DNA from 2 places in the Priestia sp. TGN 0903 genome. Region 1 is predicted to be linked to the other one. Evidence: riboswitches for the same ligand, from Rfam matches in the RefSeq annotation. Region 1 holds a riboswitch; the other holds the start of a gene.
What was found. A riboswitch is a leader RNA that binds a small molecule or an ion and turns the genes downstream of it on or off. The one in region 1 is predicted to bind cobalamin.

Region 1 (15,972 bases):
AACGAAGCTTATGGAAATGAAAATAAATGGCTTCAAATGAGTGCGACGAACATTGCACATTCCGGCTTTTTTTCTAGTGACCGAACGATTGAGGAATATGCATCTGATATTTGGGGAATTCATTCCACTAAAAATTTATTAAATCAATAAATAAAAAAGGTGTAGTCAACGACTACACCTTTTTATTTTATCTGTTGTCACCGTTTAAGAAATCACCTAAAGAACCAAGGATACTGCCTTCACCTTTACCTCCCGTTGGTGAAACTGCACTTGATAAAACGCGATCGGCTAGTCGACTAAAAGGAAGAGATTGAATCCAAACTGTTCCCGGTCCTGACAGAGTAGCAAAAAACATGCCTTCTCCTCCAAACAGAGCTGTTTTAATTTTCCCTACATATTCGATGTTGTAATTTACATCACGGGTCATGGCCACTAAACAGCCAGTATCTACACGAAGGCGTTCACCCGGCTGCAGCTGTCTCTTATGAATGGTGCCGCCTGCATGCAAAAATGCGAGGCCATTGCCTTCTAATTTTTGCATAATAAAACCTTCACCGCCAAAGAAGCCCGTTCCTAGTTTTTTTTGAAAGTCAATACCAACGGATACGCCTTTGGCAGCGCATAAAAAGGAGCTTTTTTGACAAATGATTTTATGATCGAGCTGCTCTAAATCGACAGGAATAATCTTACCTGGAAAAGGTGAAGCGAAAGATACTTTTCGCTTGTGATATCCGTTATTTGTATATACCGTCATAAATAAACTTTCACCAGTTAATACGCGTTTCCCAGCACCTTTTAGTTTATTAAAAAGTCCGCTGCTGTTGGAGGAAGAACCGTCACCAAAAATGGTTTCCATCTCAATATCATCTTCCATCATCATCATTCCTCCAGCTTCTGCTATCACACTTTCTGAAGGATCTAATTCAATTTCAACAAACTGCATGTCATCTCCATACAATTTATAATCAATTTCATGTGCATTCATTATGTTCACCTCATTATTAATTCTAATCTCCTATTCATTCGATGTCATCTCCCATAGCTCCTACTAAAAATAGAAAAAAGAGTAGTATGAAGAACTACTCCTTTTCAGTGTATGGATCTTTCTCATAGGCCGGTAAATCTCCAAATATGGTCATCGTACCTTCTTCATCCAGTGCATTTTCATATCGCTCATGCTCTTTTGAAGGGTAAATAGGAAGAGGCTGTCCATATAAATCGGTAGCGGCAAAGTTTTCATAATCTTCAACGTACCCGATAGCTTCATCCGCCTCAATATAGGTTTCACTATAGTTAGACGTATCTTCTATAAAATCAGAAGGAGATTCAGACGTCCCGTAACGCGCAACGTCTTGCCAAGAATCTTCTGCGTCGTATCCTGTCGTCTCGGTATCGTCATAGTCGTATTGACCAAATGGGTGATGGAGAACATTTTCTTCTACAGGTCTGTGCTTTGGAATATCCTGTGATGGGCTATGTTCTCTACAGTATAAAGTAGTTGGTACAGCCTGAAGTCTTTCAAATGAGATATCTGCTCCACATACTTTGCATGTTCCATACGTGCTGTGAGCGATTGCCTGCAGTGCTTCTTCTATTTCATGTAGCTCTTGTTTTGCATGTTCATTTAGTGCAAGGTCTTTTTCACGCTCGTATGTTTCTGTGGCTGTGTCACCAGGGTGGTTATCGTAGCTTGAAAGTTCTCCTACAGCATCGTGAGCGTCGCTTCGAGTTAGACCAAAATGATCATTTTGATCAAAGTGCGATTGAATATCAGCCTGCTGCTGCTGTAAATTTTGTTTTAACTGACTGATTTCTTGTTTTGAAAGTGTCATGAAGCTCCCCCTTAAAAATTTAGTGTGCTTTTGTAGTATGTGTTAAAAATTCAAAAAAACACGATTCATATTAGGAGGATTTGGGGTATTCATGAAGCTAAGAGAGAAATGGAGTGGAAAATTAAAGAAAGGTAAAGGTTATAGAAAAGGGTATGATAAAAATAATGTTCTTGAGGGCTAAAGGGTACTAAATAGATCATAAAGATTTTTTTATTGGTTTACTGAAAAGGCGTAATTTAGACAAGCAAAATTAATTTTTGCTCATGAATCGCGATGCTAGATTTTTTTGAACTGAAAGTTTATAATAAGTTAGTTACAGACTTAAGAAAAAAAGATGAACGGGGGGACGTAGTGTGATTGCAACGACCGAACAGTTAGTACAAGAATACATTAAAGATGCGATTGAGCGTGCAAAAAATGAAAATCAGCCAAAATTGGTCAGTTTAGTGAAAAAAGTAAGACCTATTGACCCCCTTATTTTTTATGCGAACGGACATGACCAGTTTTATAAAGAACGCTTTTTTTGGAAAGATCCCAACAGTTATTATACATTTGTTGGATTAGGATATGCGCATACTATTTGCACCAATGCGGCAAAAGAACGTTATTTCCACATTGAAAATGAATGGAAGCGCTTTATAAAAGAAGACTTTTATAAAAATAACCAAATTTTCCCTGATGGGACAGGTCCTCTTTTATTTGGAGGATTTTCATTTGACCCAAATCAGTATCGAGAAAACTATTGGAGTGATTTCCCGAGTTCAAAATTTATGATTCCAACTGTGTTATATACCCAGGTAAATAAAGAAGGATATCTTACCGTTAATATGATGGTTAAAGGACAAGATTCTGTAAAAGAGCACATCAATTATTTCGAAGAGGTCCAAAAACTTGTTCTTTGTGAAGAGTACGACGGGGAATCTCATATTTCACCTTTGCTGTTGGAAAAAGAAGAAATTGGGGTAGAGAAATTTAAAGGAAATATTGAAAGAGCTACTACTTTAATTAAGCAACAGGTTATAGAGAAAGTGGTTCTTGCTCGCCAATTAAAAGTAAAATTTAATGAAGATATTTCTACTGAATACGTGCTTCAGCGTCTGTTAAAGGAACAGCCAACTAGCTACACATATATTTTAGAGGGAGAGCATCAGCATTTTATCGGCGCTTCCCCAGAAAGACTAGTACAAAAACAAGGAGATTACGTGTTTTCCACTTGTTTAGCGGGTTCGATTCCAAGAGGAAAGACAAGGCAGGAAGATCACGAACTAGGTGAGGAATTGCTTCAGGATCCTAAGAACTTAATTGAGCACGATGTTGTTGTTCATATGATTAAAGAAGCGATGAATTCTTATTGTTATGAAGTAGAAATTCCAAGTAAGCCAAGTTTATATAAAACAAAGCATATTCAACATTTGTATACACCTGTGAAAGGGCGTATAAAGGAAGATGTGACGCTATTTTCATTTATTCAAAAGCTCCATCCAACACCAGCGTTAGGAGGATATCCTCAACAGGAGGCCTTGCCTATTATTCGAAAGCTAGAATCCTTTGACCGAGGGTGGTACGCAGCTCCTTTAGGATGGATGGATATCAATGGAAACGGTGAATTTATAGTAGGAATCCGCTCGGCTGTTATTCAGCAAAAAGAAGCTGTTTTATTTGCGGGCTGTGGAATTGTAGCAGATTCTACGCCTGAAAGTGAATATGAAGAAACAAAAATTAAATTCAACCCGATGCTTTCAGCTTTAGGAGGGATTATGCGTGGAACACATTAAATCATTAACAACGTATATTGCGTCATTCGTGGATGAATTAGTAGAAGCAAATGTTGAAGAAGTAGTGGTCAGTCCAGGGTCACGTTCAACGCCTATTGCGATGCTTATGGCTGAGCACCCTGATATTCATGTGCACTTAAACATTGATGAACGTTCTGCCGGCTTTTTTGCTCTAGGAATAGCAAAAGCAAAGAAAAAACCAGTGGCGCTTGTATGTACATCTGGAACAGCTGCAGCGAATTATTATCCTGCAGTAATTGAAGCTCACTACTCACGCATTCCTTTAGTCGTTATCACAGCCGATCGGCCGCACGAGTTAAGGGATATAGGTGCCCCGCAGGCAATTAATCAGAATCATCTTTTCGGTCAGTATGCGAAGTGGTTTGTAGATACAGCTTTACCAGAAGAAAGTGCAGATATGAATCGTTATATTCGAACAGTAGCTTCAAGGGCTGTTCATACAGCTCAAGCTATACCGAGCGGTCCTGTACACATTAACGTACCTTTACGTGAACCGATTGTACCAGATTTGTCTATTGAAGATTTATGGAGTCAGGGGAAACGCGGTAAATCATATGTGGCTGCTATTCATGGAGAAGCATCTCTATCTGAAAAAGGATTCGAAGAAATTGCGAAGCGCCTAGAGGGAACAACAAAAGGACTTATTATATGCGGAGATCAAATGTCTTTAAAAGCAGTAGACAGCGTATGCCGTTTAGCTGACGCTTTAAGCTTTCCGGTGCTCGCAGATCCGTTATCACAATTAAGAAGCGGCAAGCATTCAAAAGAAAATGTAATAGAGACATATGATACATTTTTAAAAAGTGATAAGGTTGATGAGCGTTTTTACCCCGAAGTTGTCATTCGTTTTGGCGCGATGCCGGTATCGAAACCGCTATTGCAATTTTTAAAAGCACACGAGCCGAAAGAAATGTTTGTAGTTGACCAAGGTAAAGGCTGGAGAGATCCTACTTTGCGTTCAACAGTGATGATTGAAGCCAATGAAACATTATTTTGTGAAGAACTGATCAAGCGCCTTTCAGCGAATCAAGAGGAGTCTACTTCATGGCTGAGTCTATGGAAAAAGATTAATGCTCAAACTGCACAGGCTCTCAAAACATTAACTTCTGGCCAGGAATGGTTCGAAGGACAAGTAGTTCAAGAAATTGTGGATGTAGTACCTGAAGGCACGGCTTTGTTTGTTGGAAATTCAATGCCTGTTCGAGATATTGATTCTTTCTTCTTAAATACGGAGAAAGATATTCCACTTTTTGTAAACCGAGGAGCAAATGGAATTGATGGTGTGGTTTCGTCTGCTCTAGGCGTAAGCACGGCTTACGATCACACCGTTTTATTTATTGGTGACCTATCTTTTTATCACGATTTAAATGGTCTGCTGGCAGCTAAGATGCATAATTTAAATTTAACCGTTGTGCTAGTTAACAATGACGGCGGAGGAATTTTTTCATTTTTACCGCAGTCAAAACAAGAAAAGCACTTTGAATTTTTATTCGGTACGCCAACTGGATTGAATTTTGAGCATGCCACTCGTCTGTATGATGGCACATTTTCTTCAGCAAGCAGCTGGGAAGAATTTCGACATGCAATGAACCATGCTTTCACAAAAGGCGGGTTACATGTTGTAGAGATTCGTACAACTCGTACAGAAAATGTAGAGACTCATCGCAGTTTGTGGAAACTTGTTTCCGAGGAAATAAATTTGTCAAACGGTGTGGAATAAGCAATGATGTATCAATTAAATGGTGTATCTTACTATGTGCACACCGAGGGAAAAGGAGAGCCGCTGCTGCTTCTTCACGGCTTTACCGGTTCTTCTCAAACCTGGCGTACCTTTATGAAGAAATTCGTTAAAGACTATCAAGTGATTGCTGTTGATATTATTGGTCATGGCCAATCAGCAGCTCCGAAAGAAATCAAACCATATTCAATGGAAGCAGTTGTTGAAGCACTGCATGAGCTGCTTCAACAGCTATCTCTATCACAGGTGAATGTAATTGGATATTCGATGGGAGGAAGGCTTGCTCTCTCATTTGCTCAGCGATATCCACACCTTGTGAAAAAGTTGGTATTAGAAAGCGCATCGCCTGGTTTAAAAACGCGAGAAGAACAAAAGCTAAGAAAAGAAAAAGATGAGCAGCTGGCGAGCCGCATTGTGAAAAATGGAATTGAAGAATTTGTGAACTTTTGGGAGGAAATCCCTCTTTTTCGTTCTCAAAAGCAATTGCCTAGCTATGTTCAAGAAGCGGTGCGTCAAGAAAGACTTTCGCATACAGAAATCGGCCTTTCCAACAGTTTGAAAGGAATGGGAACAGGAGTCCAGCCGTCCCTTTGGGAGAAGCTGGACGATCTGTTGATGCCGGTTTTGCTTATTACAGGAGAAGTAGATCAAAAGTTTTGTTTAATTTCCAAAGAAATGCAAACATTAATACCAAATGCTACTTCTAAAATTATTTTAGGGACAGGCCATGCAATTCACGTGGAACAACCCGAGATTTTTGGTAGAATAGTAAGTGAGTTCTTAGCTACTACATAATTAGGAGGAAATAAAGATGACAGTTGAATGGACATCAGTACGTCAATATGAAGACATTTTATACGAAACATATAACGGAATCGCTAAAATTACGATTAACCGTCCGGAAGTGCACAATGCATTCCGTCCAAAAACAGTAATGGAATTGATCGATGCATTTGCTTATGCTCGTGACGATGCAAGCGTTGGAGTAATTGTATTAGCAGGTGCTGGGGATAAAGCATTTTGCTCAGGCGGAGACCAAAGAGTTCGCGGTCACGGCGGCTATGTAGGAGAAGATGAAATTCCACGTCTAAACGTTCTAGATTTACAGCGTTTAATTCGCGTAATTCCAAAGCCGGTTGTTGCAATGGTATCAGGCTATGCAATTGGTGGAGGCCACGTTCTTCACGTTGTATGTGACTTAACAATTGCAGCGGATAACGCAGTCTTTGGACAAACAGGTCCTAAAGTTGGAAGCTTCGATGCAGGATATGGCTCTGGTTACTTAGCTCGCATCGTAGGCCATAAGAAAGCGCGTGAGATCTGGTTCTTATGCCGTCAGTACAACGCTCAAGAAGCACTAGACATGGGATTAGTAAACACGGTCGTTCCATTAGAACAGCTTGAAGCTGAAACAATTCAATGGTGTGAAGAGATGTTAGAAAAAAGTCCAACCGCTCTTCGTTTCTTAAAAGCAGCATTTAATGCTGATACGGACGGCTTAGCTGGTATCCAGCAATTTGCGGGTGACGCAACGCTTCTTTATTACACAACGGACGAGGCAAAAGAAGGTCGCGATGCATTTAAGGAAAAACGCAATCCAGACTTCCAACAGTTCCCACGTTTCCCTTAAACAGCTGAAACAGCTTGGTGATTATCATCAGGCTGTTTTTTCAATTTGATTTAGTTAATTAGTATAAAAAGGAGAGAAATTTATGAGTGGCCAAACGATTCCTAATGGGCTTATGCAAAGAGCATATTTGACGCCAAACCGAGTGGCGGTAGAAACACTGCAAACGTCGCTTACTTTTCAAGAGCTTCATAAGCGTGTTCAAAAAGTAGCGCAGCAGCTTTCGTTTAACGGTGTAAAGCAAGGTGATACCATTGCTTTATGCATGAAAAACAGCGTGGAGTTTATTGAGATTTTACATGCGGTTTCTTATATTGGCGCTCGGGTGCTGCTCGTCAATACGCGTTTGACAAATGAAGAAATCAATTATCAGCTAACAGATGCAAACGTGTCGTTGCTTATTACGGATGAAGCATTTTTAACGAGAGAGTTCCAAAGTTCCATTACTCAGCTTCCTTTATCTTCTTTAAAAAGTTCTCCAGAAACAGAAACGTATTTTCAGAAAACGTGGAATCTCGAGGAGACGTTCACCATTATGTATACGTCTGGAACAACAGGTAATCCAAAAGGAGTGCTGCAGACATATGGAAATCACTGGTGGAGTTCCATTGGTTCAGCGCTTAATTTAGGATTAAATGAAAAAGACTGCTGGCTTATAGCGGTTCCTTTGTTTCATATTAGCGGATTATCCATTTTAATGCGGAGCGTCTTTTACGGAATGAAAATCATTTTAGAAGAACGATTTGAAGCAAGAGCGGTGAATGAAGCCATTGAAAACAAAGGAGTAACAATTATTTCGGTTGTCACTTCCATGCTATCGAATATGCTGGATGAATTAGCTGAACGTAAATATCCAAATACATTTCGCTGTATGCTTTTAGGAGGAGGACCCGCACCGCTTACTATTTTAGAGGCTTGTGTGAATAAAGAAATTCCTGTTTATCAAACGTATGGAATGACAGAAACATCTTCACAGTTCGTTACGCTTTCACCTGAAGATAGTTTGCGAAAACTGGGATCAGCAGGTAAACCATTATTTCCGTGTGCAATGAAAATTGTAGATGAGAATGGAAATGAAACACGTGAAGCAGGAGAAATCATTGTTAAAGGTCCAAATGTTACAAAAGGATATTTAAATAAACCTGAAGCTACTAAAAAAGCCCTTCAACAAGGCTGGTTCTATACAGGAGATATCGGGAAAGTGGATGAAGAAGGCTTTCTATATGTATTAGACAGACGCTCGGACCTTATTATTTCAGGTGGAGAAAATGTATATCCAGCTGAAATTGAAAATGTTTTGTTGAAGCATCCCGCTGTTAAAGAGGCCGGTGTAACGGGAGTAGCCGATGGAAAATGGGGACAAGTTCCTGCAGCATGCATTGTTATAAACGAAGACGTTTCAGATGAAGAGTTATCTTTACACATTCAACAATTTTTAGCAAAGTACAAACTTCCAAAGTATTTCGTTCGAGTAGAGGAGCTGCCGCGAACGGCCTCTAATAAAATCATACGCCGGAAGCTATCATCGTTCATACAGAAAGGAATTTAATCGATGATTATCAAAAAAGTACATCTTTATAAAATTGACATGAAGCTTCTTTCTCCTTTTTCAACAAGCTATGGTACGGTCCAGGATCGAGAATTGATTTTGCTTGAAGTAGAAGATGAAAAAGGATTTACAGGATGGGGAGAAGTCGTTGCTTTTTCATCTCCTTGGTATACGGAAGAAACGATTCAGACATGTTTTCATATGTTAGACGATTTTTTAATTCCTTCGCTTCTTCACCAGCAGCTTCAAAAACCAGAGGATGTTCAAAAGTTATTCAAACCTCTAAAGCGGAACAACATGGCTAAAGCAGCTTTGGACTGTGCTGTATGGGATTTGTATGCAAAGCGCCAAAATAAGCCCTTAGCTGAAGTAATTGGCGGAATAAGGCCTGCTGTAGAAGCTGGAGTGGTAGTTGGCTTAAATGATATTTCCATCATGAAAGAACAAATAAAGACTTATATGAAAGATGGTTATAAGCGCTTTAAAGTGAAAATTAAGCCAGGCGCTGACTATGAGCTACTGAAACAAATTCGAGATGAATTTCCAAGCATTCCTCTTATGGCTGATGCCAATTCAGCCTATACGTTAAGCGATAGTGATTCATTGAAAAAACTAGATGAATTGAATTTAATGATGATCGAACAGCCGTTAAGTTCGGATGATATCCTTGATCATCGATTATTACAAAAGCAAATGAAGACGCCGATTTGCTTAGATGAAAGTATTGTGAGCTATGAAGATGCACGTCATGCAATCGAACAAAAAAGCTGCAAGATTATCAATGTGAAAATCGGTCGAGTTGGCGGAATGTCTGTAGCAAAAAAAATTCATGATTTATGCGCCCTACATGGTGTAAGGCTTTGGGTTGGCGGAATGTTAGAAGCCGGGATTTCACGAGCTCATAACATCGCCCTTGCCACACTGCCTTCTTTCACGATACCAGGTGACATTTCTGCGTCGTCTCGCTATTGGGAAAAAGATATTATTAAGCCCGAAGTAGAGGTAGAAGCCGGAGTAATAAAGGTGAAGGAAAAACCGGGGATCGGATACGATATTGATAAAAAGTTTATCAAAACAATCACAGCATTTGAAAAAGAATACAAATAATTAAAAACCGTTTTTTATGAAAAACGGTTTTTTTATTGATGTTGGCAATGTTTAGTAGAAAAATAGGACAAATTTTTTAAAAAGAGCACATTGTTCCATCAAGCGTGTCAAAACATGTTATGATGGAGTAGTTTGATGAAAAAAGTCGAAGGATTTTATCGTAAAAAACAAAATTATTTTTGAAAATAGGTTGATAGTTTTCTAAGTTGTCCTATATAATGTGTTTATAACATAACACAATATGTTGTTTGTTAAACAATAATAAAATACTATATTTTGTGTTTTCCAGTGAAAAAGGTGTCTGATAAAAAGACTTAAAAGGGAATTTGGTGAAAATCCAAAGCTGTCCCCGCAACTGTGAATGCTGATGAAATAAGGAGATCCACTGTGAGTAAACATCATGGGAAGGCCTTAAAGTAAAAAGAAGCATAAGTCAGGAGACCTGCCTTTTTTATGTCGTTTTATCTTCTTCGGGAGGTGAGAGGGTAGAGCGAGGATTGAGAAAAGACTTAGTGTCTTCTTCTATCTTCGTTCTATTCGCTCACCGAGGTACGGTGAGCGATTTTTTATTTTGAAGTGAAGAGAGGAGCCATATTTATGGTGAATACATTAAAGCCTACAATTCTACATGAATTAACTGCATATATTGAACGTTTAAAAAAAGAATTTACGCAGCTTGATTTTTCTTTGTATGAGGAAAAGGTTATTCAAACTGTTACAGTAAAGGAAAATATGACGGACGAAAAGGTTGCAAACGTACTAATTTTGGCAGCCCTAGAGCGTATTTCAATGGAAGAACCAGATTGGACGTACGTGGCGGCAGACGTCTACTTAAACGAACTATATCGAAAAGCAGCGGACAACCGAGGTTATGATAAAAAAGAGAAGTACGGTTCGTTTTATCAGCTTATTCAAGAACTAACAAAAATCGGCATTTATAATAAACAGCTATTAAAAACATATACAGAAGAAGAAATTAATGAAATTGCTTCAGTCATTATTCCTGAACGCGATCGTTTATTTACATACATTGGATTGCTGACATTAGCAGATCGCTATTTAGCGACATCACATGATAAGCGTGTATACGAATTACCGCAAGAACGTTTTCTTATCATTGCTATGACGCTGATGTCTCAAGAAAAGAAAGAAAATCGAACAGCATTAGTAAAAGAAGCGTACTGGGCGCTTTCTAGTCTATATATGACGGTTGCCACACCAACACTCTCAAACGCAGGAAAGAGCTACGGACAGCTATCTAGCTGCTTTATTGATACGATTGATGACAGCTTACGCGGTATTTATGATAGCAATACAGATTTGGCCACGCTTAGTAAAAATGGAGGCGGAATTGGTGTCTACCTCGGTCATATTAGAAGCCGAGGAAGTGATATAAAAGGTTTTAAAGGCGTATCATCAGGAACAATTCCATGGATGAAACAGCTAAATAATACGGCTGTAAGTGTCGATCAGCTAGGTCAACGACAAGGAGCTATTGCCGTATATTTAGACGTTTGGCATAAAGACATTTTTTCATTCTTAGACGCGCGTTTGAACAATGGTGATGAACGCCAGCGCACGCATGATTTATTCACTGGCGTATGTTTGCCAGATTTGTTTATGGAAAAAGTAGAAGCACGTGAAGACTGGCACTTATTCGATCCTCACGAAGTTCGTACGCTGATGGGCTACTCGTTAGAAGATTTTTATGATGAAGAAGAAGGCAGCGGTTCGTTCCGCACTCGTTACGCTGAGTGTGTAAACAATGAACAGCTTTCAAGAGAAACAGTGCCTGCTATTGAGATCTTCAAGCGCATTATGCTTTCGCAGCTTGAAACCGGAACTCCTTATATGTTCTATCGTGATACGGTTAACCGAGCTAATCAAAACCGACACGCGGGCATGATTTACTGCAGTAACTTATGTACAGAAATCACGCAAAACCAAAGTACAACGGTCGTAACAGAGGAAATTACGGAAGACGGAAAAATTATTATTACAAAGAATCCGGGCGATTTTGTTGTATGTAATCTTTCTTCTATTAACTTAGCGAGAGCCGTAACTGAAGATGTACTTGAACGTTTAATTCCAATTCAAGTACGCATGCTTGATAATGTTATTGAGTTAAATGATTTGCCGGTACTTCAAGCAAAGCTAACGAATCAAAAGTACCGCGCAGTAGGGCTTGGCACATTTGGCTGGAACCATTTGCTTGCCTTAAAGAAAATAGCATGGGAGACAGATGAAGCGGTAGCATATTGCGATGAATTGTATGAACAAATTTCTTACTTAACCGTGCAGGCAAGCATGAACTTAGCTAAAGAAAAAGGCGCATATCCATTATTTAAAGGCTCAGATTTTGAGTCAGGCGCTTATTTTGAAACACGTGAATACACGAGCGAAGCGTGGAGTGAACTGCGTAGCGAAGTTCAAAGCAATGGGATAAGAAATGGATATTTAATGGCTGTAGCACCTAATTCATCAACATCTATTATCGCGGGTTCTACGGCAAGTATTGATCCGATTTTCCGTAAGTTTTATTCAGAGGAAAAGAAAAACTATAAAATCCCAGTGACGGCACCAGATTTATCGCCAGCAACAAACTGGTATTATAAGTCCGTTTATTTAATTGATCAGCACTGGAGCATTAAGCAAAACGCCAAGCGCCAGCGTCATATTGATCAATCTATTTCATTCAATTTATATGTACAAAATGATATCCGAGCAAAAGAGCTGCTGGATCTTCATATGACGGCATGGAAAGAAAAATTAAAAACGACCTATTACGTACGTTCAACATCAAGTGAAGTCATTGAAGAATGTGAAAGCTGTCATAGTTAAAAGGAGTGAATAATTGATGACAAGCATGTTAAAACGAGAATTAATGAACGAAACAGCTCCGAACCGTTCGACAGGAATCATCAACGGCAAGAGCTCCAATATTCTAAACTGGGATGACGTCCGATTTTCATGGGCGTTCCCTAAATACAAGCGTATGCTAGCTAATTTCTGGACGCCGTTTGAAATTAATATGGGTCAAGATATTAAACAGTTCCCTCAGTTAACCGCTGACGAACAAGAGAGCTTTCTAAAAATTATTGGCCTGCTGGCGCTACTGGACAGTATTCAATCAGATTATGCTAGCAAAGTAGCTGACTATGTAACCGATTCTTCGATTAACGCTCTAATGATTATTTTAGCGCAGCAAGAAGTGGTTCATAATCATTCGTATTCATATGTTTTATCAAGTCTTGTACCAAAAGGAAAACAAGATGAAGTATTTGAATACTGGCGTACAGACGAAAAGCTTCGCGCACGAAATGACTTTATTACAAACGGATATAAAGCATTTAGCGAAGAAGCAACGGTTGAAAACTTTTTGAAGTCTATGGTATATGATGTTATTTTAGAAGGACTTTTCTTCTATAGCGGATTTGCGTTCTTCTATAATCTTGCGAGAAATCAAAAGATGGTGGCGACATCTACGATGATTAATTATATCAATCGTGATGAACAGCTTCACGTTGGGTTATTTGAAAAGATTTTCAAGGAAGTACTAAATGAAAATCCAGCTTATCGTACGGAGGAGCTAGAAACGTTTGTAGTTGAAACGTTCCAAGAGGCAGCTCGTCTTGAAATTGAATGGGCGGAATCTGTTATTGGAGAAAAATTCGACGGCATTACGATGAAAGAACTGCAGCAGTACATTGAATATATGGCGAATAAACGCTGTAATCAGTTAGGCTTCGGTCGAGCTGCTTTCCCAGAAGCACCGATTGAAAATCCTCTTCGTTGGATTATTGCTTATCAAGAGGTAGATTTAGGGAAAACCGATTTCTTTGAACAGAAATCACGACAATATACAAAAGCATCAGATGCAAATGGATTTGATGATTTATAAACACAAAAGCTGACTAATTTCCTTATTGATTAGTCAGCTTTTTTTAAGTGAATAAGTCCAAGTTCTAACGCACGTGTGGTAATTAAGTCATCAATTTCTTCTGGAATGTTTTCAAGTGTTCCCCATTTGTATGTCCATAAATGAGTAAATGATTGTACATAGATTGGAAAGGTTTGTTCATTTGCTTTTATGGCTTCTTCTTTAAAAAAATGAATCAGTTGTTCAGTCTTCATACTAGTCTCCTTTTTTATGATCTTGAAGAGAGAAAAAAGACAACCCAGAGGCTGTCCTTTTGCGGGTTACGCTTCAGTTGGCTTGAACGTTTTACAGTCTGTTTCATAGCTGCTTGCTGCATGTTTTCCGCTATGACTTACTACGTAAATTTCTTCTGCACTGCAGTGATTTCCATTTTTCCAAAAGTGACAGTTATTTACTTCACAAAGAATGTTTTGTTCCAACGTTAACCCTCCTTTGTATGTGATAGCTATAGTATGGTCAAAATTCAACTAACTTATAAGAAAGGTGGTAGACTTTCATTTTAATTGAGAATTTTTATCAATTAAACGTTGACAAAGAGAATCATTCTCAATTAAACTGTATATATAGTAAAGAATACAGGTTGTTGTCAAATCATTAAATGAATAATTAATTGGGAGGGAACAAACATGTCATCAGTCATGGTTGTAGGAGGAGACAGGTTAAAGCATATTACAGATCGTCTAGCGGGAGAAGGGTTTAATGAAGTAATTCATTTAGATGGCCGTAAAAGCAATATGGTGAAGCGAGAAATTCCCGAACATATTGGGTTTGTATTAGTTATTACGGATTTTATTAATCACAATATGGCAAAAGTCATTAAAGAGAAAGCAAAAAAACAGCAAAAACCAATTTATTTCGTCAAACATTCATGGAGTGCTATTCGTAAAGTGATTGAGCAAATTTCATGATTTAATTTTTGATCATTATTGAGAATGAATTTCAATTAGGGTGGTGAGACATAGATGGAACCGATAAAAGTGCATATAAAGACACTCTCCAATAACCACATCGAACAATTTATTCGATGTCCGTACAAATTTTATCAGCAGCAGCTTCTTTTGAAAAAGACATCTATAGATTGGAAACAGCATGTTCAAGTAACCGTCCATCAAATCATTAAAACATACTATAGCAAGCCAGTTGAGTATCGCTCAAACCTCTATGTTTTACAGCTTATTGAAAAATATTGGCGCCTAAAGCCAAATATGTTTTCATCACCCATTCACTATTACGATGTGTTAGCTAAAGTAAGTGATTATTTACTGAGGTTTTTAGGCGAGAAAACACATGTGGAGCTACCACTTTTTGTGTTTGAAAAATACAGCGTTTATGTAGAAGAAATTCAAAGCAACCTTTCTCTGACCATTGATTTTGCTGCATGGACAGAGAAGTCTTATACGGTAACAAAATTCATTCTAGATGACCATGAAGAAGTGAAGAACGCAATGAAAGACTTTATTATCGTTTTTTCGAAACAAGCTTTTCAAAAGGTTCCTGAACAAATTCGTTTTTATTCATTATTAACCGGAGAAACAACAACTTATTATATTGCAACAGGCGATTATGAAAAGGCCATACTTCAACTACATATTGTCAAAAGTGTGTTAATGGAACCAAAACATTTTCAAAAGAACTATGCATCCAGTGAGTGTGAAAACTGTCCTCTTAAGCAAGAATGTGATGAAGAAGGGGATGTGCGGCCCACACTGCTGGTGTAAAGGAGCGTCATTTACATGAAGGAAATCTTACTAGCTTATGCGAGTATGTCAGGCAACACAGAAGCGATAGCCGATTTGATCGAAGAAGAATTAGTCAAGCATGGATTGCATGTGAAACGAGCAGAAGTATATGACATTGCTGCTTCGGACCTTGTATTGGCAGAATCTATTATCTTTGGAGCTTATACGTGGGGAGATGGAGAGCTGCCAGATGATTTTTTAGATCTTTATGATGAAATGGATGATATAGATCTCAGTCAAAAGCAGATGGCTGTATTTGGTTCAGGTGATTCATCATATGATGTTTTTTGCGGAGCAGTTGATTTAATTGAAGAAAAAATAAAGGGACGCAACGGAAATATAGCTGTTCCTGGTTTGAAAATCGAGCTTTCTCCCTTTGGAGAAGATGTAGAAAAATGTAAGGTATTTGCTAAAGACTTTGCTGAAGTAGTGGCAAAATCTGCTGCTTCATAAGAAAACCCGGTCAAGTGCTGACCGGGTTTTTAATATGGCTTCTTTTTGCTGTATTCTTTATTATCTTTCATAAATAGACGCCAGAAATAAAAGAATCCAGGAAATAAAATCGCAAAGCCAACAATATACACAATAAATAACGAATGGAACGCATCGGGATGTGTAAATCCATTCTCAATCGTTACGTTTGG
Region 2 (15,972 bases), on a different contig from region 1:
TGAGCCTTCATCACCGTCTATGGCACTTTTAAAAGGAAAAGAAGTTGTTCATTTTATTCCTCGACATGAAATTGAAGGTCAGCCGTTAGAAGTTATTTTTGAAAACATTTTAAATGGCTTTAAGCAGCACTGTTCATAAAATGTCCTGCTTTTGTCACATCTAGTATATAGATTTTTAGAGAAAAATCGCATATACTTTATAAGAAAAAGGATGTCTATCGGCATCCTTTTTCTTTATGTAAATAGCCAAACAGTGTAGGGGGAGTTATGAAAGTGATTGTTACGACTGCTGGTCGAACAAATGAACAGATGATTGTAAAAGCCAAACAAGTAGCCGCTGATTTAAGTATACCTTTTGTAACAAGAGAGAAGAAATCTGTTGCAGATCTTCAAAATCTTGAAGCTGCAGACGTGCTGGTTGTCGGTAAAAATAGAGTAGAGTTGCACGTCCAAAATGAAGAGGAACCTATTTTTTTTCATCCAAACTCCGCTATGTTTAGAGTGAAGAGATGGCTGCGGGGAGAACGTGATCCGTTTATTGAAGCTGCTGGTTTAGAAAAAGGAATGAGCGTGCTTGACTGTACACTTGGTCTTGCATCGGATAGTATGATGGCGAGCGCAGCGGTAGGGAAAAGCGGGAAAGTTGTCGGACTAGAAGGCAACCGCTATGTAGCTTATTTAGTCAAACAAGGACTTTTAAATTGGGAAAGTGACGTACAAGAGTTGAATGATGCAATGAAGCGTATAAACGTGGTTCATCAAAATTTTGAATCGTTTTTGGCGTGTTGTGAAGATAATTCTTTTGATGTTGTCTACTTTGATCCTATGTTTCAAGAACAAATTGAGGAATCGAATGGAATTAACGGTATTAAAGCAATAGCACTGTATACCACGCTGACGCCAATGGCTATACAAGAAGCAAAAAGAGTAGCCAAACAAAAGGTCATGCTAAAAGATCATTGGAAAAGCAGTCGTTTTAAAGAGCATGGATTTACTGTGCAAAAACGAAAAACATCAAAATTTCATTACGGGACAATTGATATACAAAAATAACCAAAAAAGTAAAATTAATTACGCTTATTGAAAAGACTTCCAAAACCTTTTAGGAATTAAAAAGTTTTGGAAGTTTTTTTTATGAATTTCATCTAAAGTTCATAAAAGTATGATATATTTTTGAACATAAAAATACTTTTGTGTTTAAGCATCCAGCAAAAAAGGAATATCTTGTATAGGTTTCCGCTCGGTGTGACAACCTCAAACAGAAGAAGGAAGGTGGTAACTGAAAAGTCGTCAAATGCCCGTAGACAGCATAAATGAATAAGCAAATATAGGTAAAAAATTAATAAGTATGTTACAATACCTAGTGAGTTATGATAATGAATTTTACAATATGAAAAGACCATATGGGAAAAGATGAGAAAGGAAAGATACGAATGCCTAGATGGATAAAAAGAATGCTAATTGTATTTATTACAGTATTTACATTTGGGCTTGTCACTCCACCAGAATATTTATACGTTGATGATGCAAAAGCGGACAAGCAACATAAAGCAGGGTATGTAAGAGAAACAACTCCTGTCACAGCTGTTATAGAAGATATTCATTTGCCATATGAAGAACCAAAATATGAAGACGTTTCATCATTTGTTACGTATGCAATGGAATCAGCTGAAAAACAGTCAGTGGAAAAATTCGGAACAAAAATTGGTCCTGTCATTGAAGATGAATTTCGTCAAGCAGTGTTACCTAAAATTGAAGAAGTGCTGACCGACATTGGCACTGAACGTGAACAGTCAATTCAGAATCTCGAGATAAGCGAGCACCCTGCTGCTGGCTACGGTGAAAAGATTTTCCATGTATATGACCGGGAAACCGGTCAGGACTTAATACGGTTTCATGTACGGCGTGAAAATCCTCCAAAAGATGGATACTGGTTTAATTTTCACTATCATGCGGCCGCAGATAATTTTCAAAAGCATTATGATTTAGGGAAAATTTATTGGAACCGAAACATGCCGCCTAAGTGGTTCAGCTGATAATAGACACAACATTCTACAATTTCGAAATGTTAGCTTTTTTAAGCTAGCATTTTTTTACGTCTAAAACCGTTATGGTCTAAATAAGCTGAAACATTAGCACAACGATAAAAAAATCGTTTATAATGAAGTCAGACTTCTTACTATAGAATTGTAGGAAGGAACGAATAGACGCTGGAGGTAACACAATGAAACAATTTACGGAAGAAAAACAATTTCGCGAACAAATTAAGAATGAAACACTAAGCGTTGGGATTTTTACGACAACGTGGTGTCCTGATTGCAAACGTTTGGATATGTTTATTGATGAAATCGTTGACGAAAATACAGATAAAGCATGGTTTAAAATTGACAAGGATGAGTTTGAAGAACTTTCTGCTGAAAACAATGTAATGGGTATTCCTTCTCTTCTTGTATATAAAAACGGTGAAAAAATTGCGCACCTGCACAGTGCAAATGCTAAAACGCCTGAAGCGGTCCGTGAATTTTTAGCAACTCTTTAATTCCCTAAGCTGCGAGAGCATTCTCGCAGCTTTTTTTGTGAGAATGGCTATTTCCATTTTTCGATGAGTGGGGTATACTAGGACAAGTGAATAATCGTAAAGCAATAAGGTCTCAATTTAAAGATTGAGTGAAAAGGGAAGTCTGGTGAAAAACCAGCGCGGTCCCGCCACTGTAAGCGCTTTGTGCGTAAGTCAGGAGACCTGCCTTATTGTTAGCTGTGAAACCTTCGAGGAAGGGTGAAGCAGGGTAATGAACATACATATCAAGTATAGTGAACGGATTCTTTTCCTGCTTATCTTGACGTTACCTGCTTTGCTTTCAATTGAAAGTAAAGCTTTTTTATTTTGAAGCTGCTGCCGAGCAGTATACATAGTCAAAGCGGAAAAAACGGGATAGCGCTGCTTTTTGCATGATCATTTGCTTTTTCTTTAACGTGGAGGTTTCGTATTCACAATGAACAATATATAGGGGGAGTATTTAGATGAAAAAATGGCTTTCGTATTCCATTATTGCGCTGTTAGTCATCGTACTTGCTGCATGCGGTGCAGGCAGCCAAAGCAACAGTGATAAAAAAACGAAGCAAGATACAGAACAAACGTCACAAGCTGCGTTTCCAGTGAAGGTAAAAGACGCGCGTGATAAAGAAATTACGTTGAAAAAACAGCCTAAGAAAATTGTTTCATTAATGCCAAGTAATACGGAGATTGTATATGCCCTTGGCCTTGAAAAAGAATTAGTCGGTGTCACAAGCAACGATGATTATCCTAAAAGCGTAAAGAAAAAAGCGCAGGTGGGAGATATGAACGTTAATGCAGAAAAAGTTATTGCTTTAAATCCTGATTTAGTGCTGGCACACGCTTCAAGTATGGGCGTTTCAGATGAAGTATTTAAACAAATTGAAAGTGCGGGTATTCCGGTATTTGTTGTAAAAGATTCAACAACGTTTGATACGGTTTATGATTCTATTACGCAAATTGGTAAATTAACGGGTAAAACAAAAGAAGCTAATCAAACAATTAAAGACATGAAAGAAAAAGTAGCTTCAATTGAGAAAAAAGCAAAAACGATTTCAAAAGAAGATCGTAAAAAAGTATGGATAGAGGTATCGGGAGCTCCTGAGATTTATACAACAGGAAAAGGTACGTTCATGAACGAAATGCTTACTATGATCGGTGCTGATAACGTAGCGGCTAGTGAAAAGGGTTGGGTTAAGTTTTCTGAAGAGCAAGTTGTTAAGTTAAACCCTGACGTTATTATCGCAACGTATGATGCAGACAAAAATGAGATTATGAAGCGTCCCGCTTGGAGCAGCATGACTGCTGTAAAAGAGGGGAACATCGAAAAGGTTGATCAAAACAAAATCAACCGCTTAGGACCTCGTATTGTAGATGGCTTAGAGGACTTAGCAAAAGCAGTATACCCTGAGGTGTACAATAAATAAAAAGAGGGACCATATTCCAGTTCGAATTGAAAAGGGGATTGGTCCCTTTTCACATCTTAAAATTGAAGAACGGCCTGAGCTTTTAATCATGAAAACCGAGACTTCTTATAAAACATACAGCTCAGGCGTTTTAGGAACAGGCATCATGGAAACGGACACCTTTTACAATCGATTTGTTCATAAAGACTATTATTCAGATACTCCTTCTTTAGAGTATGAGCAATATTTGATGAAAGAAAATGTGCGCCATGAGCAAATCGTAGGGTTGATGACAGCGGTTTGGTTAAAAGAAAGAGCGGTTTACTGTTATGAAGGCTACGGAGTAAGAGTAGCTTCCGTGATAACGGCTGGAGTAGGAAACGCAGTGGATATTACAGCTGACGAAGCTGTTCCATTTTATTCTTCTCCCGGTACAATTAATATGTTTTTTTTCGTGGAAGGCACGCTTACGGATGCGGCGTTTTTACAGCTTTTTATTGCCGCTACAGAAGCCAAAACAAAAACGCTGTCACAGCTGGGTGTCATAGATCCAGCTACAAAGACGATTGCTACGGGAACATCTACGGACAGTATCTCAGTTGCAGCGTCTCAGCAAGGACCATTATATGAATATGCAGGCTCTATGACCGCTTTAGGTCAAGCGGTAGCCAAGCTGGTAAAAATAAGCTTAGAGCAGGCACTTAAGGAAAAGAGGTGAAGAAATGAGTATTGCACAAGCGATGATTGCACACCTGACAGCCATGACGATTGCTCTACTCATTGACCGAATCATAGGCGACCCAGAAAATTGGCCGCATCCCGTTCGCTGGTTTGGCAAGTGGATTTATTGGATGGATTCCAGGTTAAATAAAGGCGCAGGAAAACGATTCAAAGGATTGCTTCTTGTGATAAGTATGGTGGTGCTCGCAGGAGTTATTCCTTTTTTATTCCTTCATGCTTTGTACGGAGTTCATTTTATACTAGGTGTTTTAGTAGAGGGCGTAATGATTGCGACTACTATATCCACTCGTTCCTTAAGCGAAGCTGCTTATAAGGTGCAAAAGCCGCTTCAGCTAGGAGATATGGAGAAAGCTAGATATGAAGTAAGCATGATTGTGGGACGAGATACGGATCGTTTATCAGAAGGAGAAATTGCCAGAGCGACGGTAGAGACCGTGGCTGAAAATACAAGTGATGGTATTACAGCTCCGCTTTTTTATGCATTTATAGGAGGAGGAGCCCTAGCCTTTTTTTACCGAGCTATTAACACATGCGATTCAATGGTTGGGTATAAAAATGACCGCTACTTTCTGTTCGGCTATTTTAGTGCAAAAACCGATGACGTATTAAACTATATTCCAAGTCGGTTAACTGCAGTGGTGATGACCGCTGTTAATGTAGCAAAAAGCCAATATTCTCTTTGGCATGTAACGAGTTTGATTAAGCGCGATGCTAAGAAGCATCCAAGTCCAAATAGCGGATACGGGGAAAGTGCAGTGGCTGCCCTTTTAGGTATTCAACTCGGCGGGCTTAATACATATAAAGGCATAGAATCTAATCGTGCAAAAATGGGCGAACCACTCATTCCCCTGCAAGCCGGTCATATTGAACAAGCTGTTTTCATTATGAAAAGGACGGTCTATGCTACGTGGTTATTCTATCTTTTGTTAGGAGGAGTTATTAGTGCTATTACCTACACATGGAGCTAACCCCAATGTCTTTTTAAAAGCAATAGGGGCCGAGAATTTGTCGCATCTAAAAGACTTTAGCGTAAACACAAATCCTTTAGGGGCTCCCCTTGTTCTTCACGAAAAGTGGAACGAATTCAAGGAAGCTGCGTTTAGTTACCCTGATCCTGAAGTAACAGAACTAAAAAATAAACTTGCAGCTCATCATCATGTTTCCGCTGCCCAAGTGCTGCCCACAAATGGGGCCGCTGAAGCTTTTTTCCTTATTGCTTCTTTATTTTCAGGAGAGAAAGCGGGGATTGTACAGCCGACGTTTGTCGAATACGAACAGGCAAGTAAAGCGTATGGATGTGAAGTGACATACGTTCCTTTAGCTGAAGAAAATGGCTGGAGCTGGGATATAGAGTTGATTATGAGTATTCTTCCGGATATAAAAGTACTATGGATTTGTCACCCAAATAATCCAACGGGCGTTATGTATAGTCACCAGGAATGGATGAAAGTAGTAAAAGCTGCTGCTCATCATGGTACATACTTAATAATTGATGAAGCATTTATTGATTTTGTCGAACATCAGCCTTCATTTGATTCTCTTATTCTAAACTATGAACATCTCATTGTTGTGCGTTCGATGACAAAGATGTTTAATATTGCGGGGCTTCGCCTTGGCTATATTTTGGCAAATGAAAAAATTATTAGCAAGATGTCTAAAAAACAACCTCCTTGGAGTGTAAACGGATTATCGCAGCAAGTAGGGATGATATGTGTAGATGAAAAAGATTTTGTGAAAAAAACCGTACATTATATTAAACAAGAACGAAAACGGATCTTGAGTCAACTAGAAGAATGGGGGCTTTTGGTTTCTCCGTCTCAAACAAACTATTATCTTTGCAGCGTTCCGTCTTCTATTAAAACGCGCGACTGGCTTATCTATTTAGCAAGCCGCGGTGTGGTAGCTCGGCATACTGAAAACTTCCCATTTTTAAATGGACGCTATATCCGTTTGGCTGTGAAAACGAAAGAAGAAAATGACTATTTACTTAACGTAATCAAACAAGGACTCGATGAAATATGATCATCTTTATTAGCGGAGGGGTTCGAAGCGGCAAATCACGTGCAGCGGAGAACATGGTTCAAACTTTTTGTACAAAGCGCGCTGTTTATATTGCCACAAGCCGGCAAACAGATAGTGAAATGCAAAAACGTATCCAGCTTCATCAAACAGAACGTCAAGCGGCGAACACGCCTTGGGCAACGATCGAGCAGTCTGTAGATTTACAACAAATTCTTCCAAACCTTCGAAGTGATGATACTATACTCTTGGACTGTGTCACAAACTGGCTTGCCAATGAGCTTTTTTTAACCGAAAAAAGGTGGCAAACAAAAGAAGGTAAACAAGAGGTTTTTCGTCAGATGATAGAAGCGCTCGATAAGCTGTTTGCGCAGTCTCAGACGGTCGTGCTAGTATCTAATGAACTGTTTGAAGCGGGCGTGTTAGAGGAGCCGACATATAGCTATATGCATATGTTAGGGAAATTACATCAGTATATTGTAGAAAAAGCAGATGTGGCTATTTGTGTAGAAGCGGGACTTTCCCGTTTTAAAAAAGGAAAGGAATGTGTAAGCAAATGAAAGAATGGATAGCCATACTACGAATCTCTCTTCAGTTTTTTACGATCTTACCACTGGCTAAAACCGTTCAATGGACTGAAAAAAGAACGGCACGCTCACTTTTTGTTCTGCCTTGGATTGGCATATTACTAGGTTTAATGTTTTATAGCTTTTTACAGCTGCTTCACTATTCACCTATCACTGCTATTGTTAGCAGTATTTTAGTTTTGCTTTTGCCGCTTGTTTTAACGGGTGGTCTTCATGTAGACGGGTGGATGGATGTAAGTGATGCGTATTTTTCCCATCAGTCAAAGGAAAAGAAACTGCAGATTTTAAGCGATCCGCACGTTGGGTCTTTTGCTATTCTTTCTCTTATTGTTCTGCTTCTGCTGCGCTTTAGTGCAATCTATGAATTAACGTCTCTTTCTTCTTTATCGGTTTGGGCATGTATAACCGTCTTTACACTTCCAAGAATCGGAGCCGCTTTCTTAGTTATGAGAGATAAGCCCGCTAAAGATACGGGGCTTGCTGCTTATTTTCAAAAAGGAGTCACCAAATGGTCTATTTATGCATTTATCGTCATGAGCCTATTCTTAGTTGCTATTTTCATTGTTTTTATAGACAATAAATTCATTATCTTTTTCTTTGCCGGTTTTTTATGGCTCTGGATACGGTTTTATCGTTCGCAGTTTGGTGGCGTAACAGGAGATGTTATAGGTGCAACCATTGAAGGAGGAGAAACGTTTTTATGGATAATTCTTTGGTTATCACATGTATTCGCCATGGCATGACGCTTGAAAATCAACAAAAAAAATATATAGGGTGGAGTGATCCGCCTTTAAGTATAGAAGGGAAAAATGAATTAAAAGAGCTTTCTCTAGAGCCGGAGCTCGTTATTTCCAGTGACTTAAAAAGAGCGCTAGAAACAAGTTCAATTGTTTTTCCTAAATCTCAGGTGATTAAAAGGGAAAGTTGGCGTGAGCTGCATTTTGGAGATTGGGAAGAGAAGACGTATGAAGATTTAAAAAACATACGGGCATATAGAAATTGGATCGATCACTGGGCAGAACATACGCCTCCGAATGGTGAAAGCTTCTCAGGGTTTTCAAACCGAGTTTGGGAAGCTTGGGAAGAAGCGGTCGATTTGGCGGCTAGTCAGCAATTGCGTCACATTGCTATTGTTTCACACGGCGGACCACTGCGTTTACTTGCGTCCCATTTTAAACAGACAGCGTCGCTTTGGGATGTTTCTTTTTCTTATGGAGAAGGTTTTTCAGTAACGTGCACATACAAACAGGCAAAGGAGAGAAGAGCATGCATTTCGTATTCGGCGGTGCATTTACCGGCAAAAGAAAATGGGTGAAGCAGCAGTATGCCAGTGAGTCGATAAAATGGCATTGTTTGTATGAAGACCCCGTTTTACCGGCCATTGAGTTTGAAGAAAGTTACATTGTGCTAGAAGGATTTGAGCACTATGTTAAGGAATTAATACATAGCGAGCTGGAGGCTCCGCATCTTGTTGTTAAAAAGGTCATACAGAAGTGGAGAGACAGCGGTGTATGGGAACAGTTAATAGTGATTGGAACTGAAGTCGGCAAAGGCATTGTTCCTTTAGATCCAATAGAGCGGCAGTGGAGAGATGAATGCGGGTATGCGTATCAGCATTTGGCGGCACATGCCCAGAAAGTAGATCACATTTGGTACGGAATTGCTAATCGATTGAAGGAGGAAATACAATGAACATTTACACAAAAACAGGGGACAAAGGGCAGACAAGCTTGATTGGAGGAAGAGTAAATAAAGATGATATTCGAGTGGAAGCATACGGGACGATTGATGAGCTAAATGGCTTTGTAGGTCAAGCGATTTATCAGCTGGATGAAGCAACATTAAAAGATGTAAAAGAAGAGCTAATTACGATTCAGCATGAGCTTTTTGACTGTGGAAGTGATTTAGCATTTGCAAAAGATGATCATCCGTACAAAGTAACGAATGACATGATAGCAGTACTTGAAAAGCGCATTGATGTCTATATGTCAGAAGCGCCGGCCATTGAGCGTTTTATTTTACCTGGAGGCACACCTGCAGCGACAACGCTTCATATTTGTCGGACGATTACACGCCGCGCAGAACGGCTTGTTGTTGGCGTGCAGCGTGAGCATAAAATTAATGTGGCGGTGCTTCAGTATTTAAATCGTTTATCCGATTATTTCTTTGCTGCGGCTCGAATCGCTAACGCGCGAGAAAATGTACAAGACGTAGAGTATATTCGCAGTGCCAAAGTATTTAAACAACCTAAAAAATAATGTATAAAAAACGGTCGAGCTAAAAGCGATCGTTTTTTTTTTTTTTGAGCTATTTCGATAGGCAAAATAAAGCTATAAAAAAGAGGTAAATGCATCTATAATGATAAGAGACAGAGAGATAAAGAAAAGAGGTTGAGAAATGAATCAAGATTCTAAACGAGCAGGTATTGTTTATACAGCCAGCGCTTACGTTATGTGGGGGCTTTTTCCGCTTTACTGGAAGCTTCTTGGCGAGGTGAATGCGAATGAAATACTCGCTCACCGCGTTATATGGTCATTTGTTTTTATGCTTTTACTTTTGCTTGTGACAAAGCAAATGAGTTCTTTAAAGAAGACGCTTGGTTTATTATTTCGTAATACGAAACAAGCGGTCATTTTATTTGTGGCTTCAGTGCTAATCAGCATCAACTGGTTCGTTTACATTTGGGCGGTTAACCATAATCATATTATTGAAACAAGTTTAGGTTACTACATCAATCCGCTCGTTAGTATTTTGCTTGGCATAGTCGTTTTAAAAGAGAAGCTTAATTTTTGGCAAGGTGCTTCTGTTGGATTGGCTGCTATAGGTGTTATCGTTATGACAGTTACATACGGACATATCCCATGGGTATCATTAAGCTTAGCGTTTAGCTTTGGTTTGTACGGTCTTGTAAAAAAGACTATTCAGTTAGAAGCAAAAGTAGGATTAACGATTGAAACGATGATGGTTGCACCTATTGCAGTTATTTATTTTATTTTTCTTTTAGTGAAAGGATCTTCAAGTTTTTCCCTTCAGTCGCTTGATGTGAGTGCTCTTTTAATTGGAGGCGGTGTTGCTACAGCTATGCCACTATTGTATTTCGCTAAAGGAGCCCCGCTTATTCCGCTATCGATGGTCGGTTTTTTGCAGTACATTGCTCCTACCATGACGCTTTTATTAGGGGTATTCGTGTATCACGAACCGTTTTCTAGCGTGGAAATGATTGCCTTTTTGTTCATTTGGGGCGGGTCGGTTATGTTCATTTTATCTAAAACTAAGTTCATGAGCTCTCATCAGCCGAAATTCTTTAAAGGGCGTTCAGCTTAACGGACAAAAAAGCGGATATCTTTAGATATGCGCTTTTTTGTCTGCTGTAAAGAAATAAAAACGGAGACGGAAAAGTCACCGTATGTATACTTTATAGCTTCCGCTTGAAATGAGCGTTCAACTGACCTTGAAGCATTTGGTTTTTTACTTCTTTCATTTTTCTCGCTTCATCTTTTTTAGCCAGTTCTGTGCGTATTTCACTCGTTTGAACTCCTTCTTCTATACGATCGGCAATATCCATTAATCGTTCGACGTCTGAAAACGAATATTTCCGGATACCCGTATTGGTTCGGTCCGGAAAGAGCAGGCTTCTTTTCTCATAGTAGCGAATTTGTCTTTCTGATAAACCGGTTAATTCTTTTACAATCCCAATAGACATGACTTTTTTATCTCGATATGACGCTTCATTCGTAGACAATCTCCCTCACCCCTGAGTACGTAGTAGTATGTTATTATAAAGGAAAAAAATACAAAAAATTATAACATGTAATACATTCTAACATATATATGTTATATTTTTGAATTACTATGTGAGAAAAAGTGACATAAATAATGAAATAGGGAAAAGAGTCCTATAAACTAATGATTAACTCGATCCCAAGTGGTTAACCATACAGGATAAAGCCTTGTGGTTAATCACTTGCTTTCAAAATGATGAATAGAAAATAAATGTGAGAATATACATAAATTCTAAAAGGGAAGGGCGTTTTACATGGCTGTGCAACAATTGAAAAAAGAAGAGATTATTGAGCTGGCAAAAGAAATTATTGAACTCGATTTGAAAAGAGATGAAAAATTTGAAGAATTGACAGAGTTAGCCGGAAATCGTGCATATGAAATTTTGCGCAGAGTACAAAATGCCTGTTTATAAGTAATAAAAAAATCCCGCCTAGAGCGGGATTTTTAATGAGATTGCTGTTCAAGATTAAATAATTCTTGTTTCATCTTAGCGTGATCGAGGTTTTCACCTATAAAGACAAGAGTGGTGGGCAGCTTCATCATTTCTTTCATATATAGAGGCATGCCGTATGAATATTGAAACGAATACGTATCATTCGAATGAGTGAAGCGCATGTAGCCTTTAATGCGATAAATGGTATCTGGCATTTGGCGCAGCCAATTTTCAAATAATTCAAGATCCACTTTTTTTGTAAACTCATATACAAATGTTTTCAAATGAAGATGATCTTCAACATGAGCCTTATGGTGCGGCTGTTTTTGAGACAGCTGAGCTTTTTGAATCACATCAAGCTTCACGCGGGAAAATGTCGTTAATAATGTCCTTGCACTAGCGTTAATGGATTGAATCTCAAAAAGCAGGGAAGACTTTTCTGACTCAGACAGCATGTCCGTTTTATTTAATAAAATTACATCCCCATGTTTTACTTGTTCTTGAAGAAGTTTTTGAAGTTGAATGCTTAAGGAACCACGTTCTTTCCATCTTGTCGCATCCAGTGTGGTGATAATACTTTTAATCGTAACTTGATGCGCAAAAAGAGGAGACATACAAGCATCTAATACTTCAATGGGATGGGCAACTCCCGTTGTTTCTATATAGATAGCATCCAATGTGTTCTCCTGTAAAAGTGAATGAAGCTGCGTTTCAAATTGACCTTGAATCGTACAGCACACGCAGCCATTTAGCAATTCTTTTAACGGCGTGTCTTCTTCTACTTCATTTGAGTCAATCGAAACTTGGCCAAGCTCATTCATCACAACAGCAATATTGCGATTACGATCTTTTTCTTGCTGAAGCAGCTGTTTAAGCAACGTTGTTTTTCCGCTTCCTAAAAATCCAGATAAAATGTAGATTTCTGTTTTCATTTCAGTCTCTCCTATGTAAATAACATTATTTAAATCGGAATTTTTCCGATTACGGGTTGGTAAATCGTATATCCAAGAGGGGATAAATGTCTAAACGTAAATTTTTATGCTTTTTTGTATTCATTATAACAACTTTAAAAGCGCTATGGCTATCTTTTGTAGAAAACTCAAAATACAATGAAATAAGAATATTATAAAATTTCAAACTAGCTGTGCTACAATAAAAGAAAAAGAAAAAGAAAAGGGGAGCAAAAGTTATGCGAATATTAGTTTTAGGCGCAGGCGGCGTTGGCGGTTATTTTGGAGGCAGGCTTGTGGAAAAAGGAGAAGATGTTACTTTCCTTGTCAGAGAACGCAGAAAAAAAGAGCTGGAACAAAACGGACTTGTGATTAAAAGTGCACACGGTGACTTCACTTCACCTGTACAAGCTATTACAAAATCTGAGGTAAAAGGACCTTATGATGTTATTTTGTTCACAACGAAGGCTTATCATCTTACACAAGCAATTGAAGATGTCCGTCCTTTTGTAGGGAATCAGACCGTTGTAATACCTTTGTTAAACGGTATGGCTCATGTCGCTCCATTGCAGGAAGCTTTTGGGGAAGAGAAAGTCATTGGAGGGCTGTGCTTTATTGAAACTACTTTAAACCAAGATGGAGAGGTCGTCCAGACGAGTCCTGCTCACAGACTTGTATTTGGTGAATTTAAGCAGAAGGACACAGAACGATTACAACTGATTGAGCAAGCGTTCAGTGGTACAAAAGCTTCGTTTGTGAAAAGTTCATATATTGAACAGGATATGTGGCATAAGTATTTGTTTATTACGGTTATGTCAGGCATGACTACTCTTATGCGCGCACCTGTTGGACCAGTTTTAGCAGCAAAAGGCGGGCGTCAATTTGTGCAAGAACTTTTTAAAGAAGTGGAAAATATTATGATGGCCTACGATGCACCATTAGCCGAAGGAATCATTGAACAGCATATGAATACGATGGACAAAATGACGTATGACATGAAGTCATCGATGCAGCGCGACATGGAAAAAAGCTCTCAAATTGAAGGAGACCACCTTCAAGGATATTTGCTGAAGTTAGCTGAAAAATCGTCTATACACGTACCGCTTCTTCAAACTGTACATACGCATCTAAAAGTATATGAAGAAATGTTAAAAGGTTATCAAAAATAATGACAGCAAAAATTGATTTAGCAGTCATGCAAGTATTGCAAAAGCTGCTAAGTACAGCAGAAATGGGACAATTGCCTTCCGCTCCTGGCATTTATTTTTTCTTTGATGAACCCGGCAGGCTTTTGTATATCGGAACCACGACGGGCTCTCTATCAGAAAGAGTAAGAGCTCACGTTGCAGGAAAAGGTGTTAGCAATACAAAAAAATTCCACAAAGAAATTCATGCGGTTGGATATATTGAAGTTCATGGATTAAAAAAAGAATTAGATATGTTGAGAACGATGCTTGTAAATGGTTATTTTCCAAAATACAATAAACAAGATGTAAAAAGAGAAAATGAATACGACATTTACACCGTTCACGGCAGAGTCCTCAGGGATACAGGAGTTGACAAGAAAAAAGTCTCTAAGCGGAAAACGGTGCTAAAGCCAACGTTAAAAGAGATAGAGATTCGCCAAGAAAACAGCGATATTACATATGCACGAGTCGCAAATATGAATGCTGAAGATCGAGTGAAAAAATTGTGGTCTTGTCAAGAAGCAGGAGCGCAGCTACATCTTCCGGAGTCGAAAGTGTTAGCAATAAGTGACCGGCTCTTAAAAGAACAGTATACATTTCAGCGAGATATGAAAAAGAATATGATGTTTACGATGCGGGATTTAGTTGTTATTCAAGTGTTGTTAAATTTAAATCCGACTCATGATTTGAAAAAGAGAGAAATAAAGGAAGCCATCAGTTTAGTGCGTAAATTTGGCATAGAAGAAGCTCTTCGCATCTCTGAAAAATTACTCAAAACGTAATAAAATCCATGATCATTGTGATCATGGATTTTATCATTTATCATTCGCGCTTAAGCTAATTCGTCAATAACTTTTGGTAGAGCCATAATGGAAATAACGCAAAGTGAACTGACAACTTGATGCATTTCAAAAATGGCAATGATGAATAACATCAGTGATATATATAATTGAAGGCCTTTTAATCCCCACGGCTTGCGATCGAAAAAAAAGTCGCTAAGTACAAATACAAAGAAAATGAGCGAACTGAACAAAATAATCATGGATGTAGACATGGAACGATCATAAGCAATGATAAATAACAAAGCGAGAAGCGACACAACAGATATAACTTTTAATGTTTTAATCATCGTGTTTTTATTCACTTTTTTCACCTTCATTTGTAGGATTGATCTTTCATCCTCATTTTATAGGATAGTCAAAAGTTCTAAAAGTCAAACGAATAAATCATAACAACAATTTAACATCTTTATACTACATTTACATTGAGAGAAAAAAATGGGCGGGTTTTGAGCTTTGTGTACTTCATTGACGCGTGCAAAGAACAAGTGCTATAGTATGTTTGCTCTAAAAGCTAAAGGAGCAAAGTTTTCAAAGGACGTGACTATGTGAACGAAACACTATTAGTAATTGATGGATTTAATTTATTAAGCCGCTGTTATTTTGCTACTTCTTATGGAAGAGATGAAGCAGCGTTGACAAGAAACAGTAAGGGCCAATTTACGAATGCCCTGAGAGTAACGATTCAAAAAATGCATACATTGATTCACCAATATGAGCCAAGCCATATTTTCGTCGCTTGGGATGTTAAACGCGAGGATACAAAACGTAAAGATACATACGCTTTATATAAGCAAACAAGAGCAGAGCTGCCTGATCCGCTGATTCAGCAGTACGAAACGTTAAAGCAATTTTTTGATACAGTAGGCATTTATCAAATGTCATTGTCTTCTTATGAAGCAGATGATTTAATTGGAGCACTTGCAAGCAAGTGGAGTAAGGAAAAGCAAAGTCCAGGGTACATCTATAGCAACGACCGAGACTTGCTTCAGCTCCTAGATCAACATATTTCGCAAATTATTGCTAAAAAGCAGGTTGGCGATCTTGTTTATGGCTTTAAGCACTTTCAAGAAGAATATAATATTCATCCTCGTCAATGGGTGGACGTAAAAGCATTGCTTGGTGACAAATCTGATAATATTCCGGGCGTTCCAGGTGTAGGAGAAAAAGCCGCACTGCCTCTTATTCAACAATATGGCTCTATCCATGAAATTTATGCACAAATTGAACAATTAGATCCAGCTTTTAATCGTTACAAAAAAAAGCTAGCAGAAGGAAAAGAACTAGGTATGCTTAGCCGTGAACTCGCTGAGATTATTATAGACATTCAAGAAATCAGTATGTTAAATTGGGAAGAATTAACATTTATGTATGATTATGAACGATGGAATAAAGAAATTCAAAGTCTAGAACTAAACATTAGGATTCGCTCCTGATTTTTAGTACAATACAATTTATGAACATGAGAAAGGA

Region 2: linked by a shared signal. The riboswitch ahead of ACRPLY_RS03770 (ABC transporter substrate-binding protein) and the one ahead of ACRPLY_RS19310 (ribonucleoside-diphosphate reductase subunit alpha) in region 1 are both predicted to bind cobalamin.

Annotation. Positions count from the first base shown of each region.
Region 1 covers NZ_JBOZGL010000005.1:355,756-371,727, reverse strand. Annotated here, with positions in the region: gene ACRPLY_RS19355 (glycogen/starch/alpha-glucan phosphorylase) at 1-150, shown strand, start outside; gene ACRPLY_RS19350 (TIGR00266 family protein) at 188-985, opposite strand; gene ACRPLY_RS19345 (TraR/DksA C4-type zinc finger protein) at 1,080-1,832, opposite strand; gene ACRPLY_RS19340 (isochorismate synthase) at 2,186-3,607, shown strand; gene menD (2-succinyl-5-enolpyruvyl-6-hydroxy-3-cyclohexene-1-carboxylic-acid synthase) at 3,594-5,348, shown strand; gene menH (2-succinyl-6-hydroxy-2,4-cyclohexadiene-1-carboxylate synthase) at 5,352-6,161, shown strand; gene menB (1,4-dihydroxy-2-naphthoyl-CoA synthase) at 6,178-6,996, shown strand; gene ACRPLY_RS19320 (o-succinylbenzoate--CoA ligase) at 7,079-8,542, shown strand; gene menC (o-succinylbenzoate synthase) at 8,546-9,649, shown strand; cobalamin riboswitch at 9,928-10,113, shown strand; gene ACRPLY_RS19310 (ribonucleoside-diphosphate reductase subunit alpha) at 10,247-12,490, shown strand; gene ACRPLY_RS19305 (ribonucleotide-diphosphate reductase subunit beta) at 12,507-13,550, shown strand; gene ACRPLY_RS19300 (hypothetical protein) at 13,580-13,783, opposite strand; gene ACRPLY_RS19295 (DUF1540 domain-containing protein) at 13,850-14,008, opposite strand; gene ACRPLY_RS19290 (DUF2325 domain-containing protein) at 14,216-14,497, shown strand; gene ACRPLY_RS19285 (hypothetical protein) at 14,552-15,307, shown strand; gene ACRPLY_RS19280 (flavodoxin) at 15,323-15,781, shown strand; gene ACRPLY_RS19275 (cytochrome d ubiquinol oxidase subunit II) at 15,811-15,972, opposite strand, start outside.
Region 2 covers NZ_JBOZGL010000001.1:709,452-725,423, reverse strand. Annotated here, with positions in the region: gene ACRPLY_RS03790 (BrxA/BrxB family bacilliredoxin) at 1-139, shown strand, start outside; gene ACRPLY_RS03785 (class I SAM-dependent methyltransferase) at 274-1,053, shown strand; gene ACRPLY_RS03780 (YpjP family protein) at 1,434-2,036, shown strand; gene ACRPLY_RS03775 (thioredoxin family protein) at 2,225-2,539, shown strand; cobalamin riboswitch at 2,630-2,762, shown strand; gene ACRPLY_RS03770 (ABC transporter substrate-binding protein) at 3,022-3,981, shown strand; gene ACRPLY_RS03765 (adenosylcobinamide amidohydrolase) at 4,070-4,678, shown strand; gene cbiB (adenosylcobinamide-phosphate synthase CbiB) at 4,683-5,669, shown strand; gene cobD (threonine-phosphate decarboxylase CobD) at 5,644-6,723, shown strand; gene ACRPLY_RS03750 (bifunctional adenosylcobinamide kinase/adenosylcobinamide-phosphate guanylyltransferase) at 6,720-7,280, shown strand; gene cobS (adenosylcobinamide-GDP ribazoletransferase) at 7,277-8,050, shown strand; gene ACRPLY_RS03740 (histidine phosphatase family protein) at 8,008-8,622, shown strand; gene ACRPLY_RS03735 (bifunctional adenosylcobinamide kinase/adenosylcobinamide-phosphate guanylyltransferase) at 8,574-8,999, shown strand; gene ACRPLY_RS03730 (cob(I)yrinic acid a,c-diamide adenosyltransferase) at 8,996-9,565, shown strand; gene rarD (EamA family transporter RarD) at 9,705-10,631, shown strand; gene ACRPLY_RS03720 (MerR family transcriptional regulator) at 10,723-11,049, opposite strand; gene ACRPLY_RS03715 (hypothetical protein) at 11,344-11,502, shown strand; gene ACRPLY_RS03710 (CobW family GTP-binding protein) at 11,535-12,455, opposite strand; gene panE (2-dehydropantoate 2-reductase) at 12,713-13,642, shown strand; gene ACRPLY_RS03700 (GIY-YIG nuclease family protein) at 13,642-14,442, shown strand; gene ACRPLY_RS03695 (hypothetical protein) at 14,493-14,804, opposite strand; gene ACRPLY_RS03690 (5'-3' exonuclease) at 15,048-15,935, shown strand.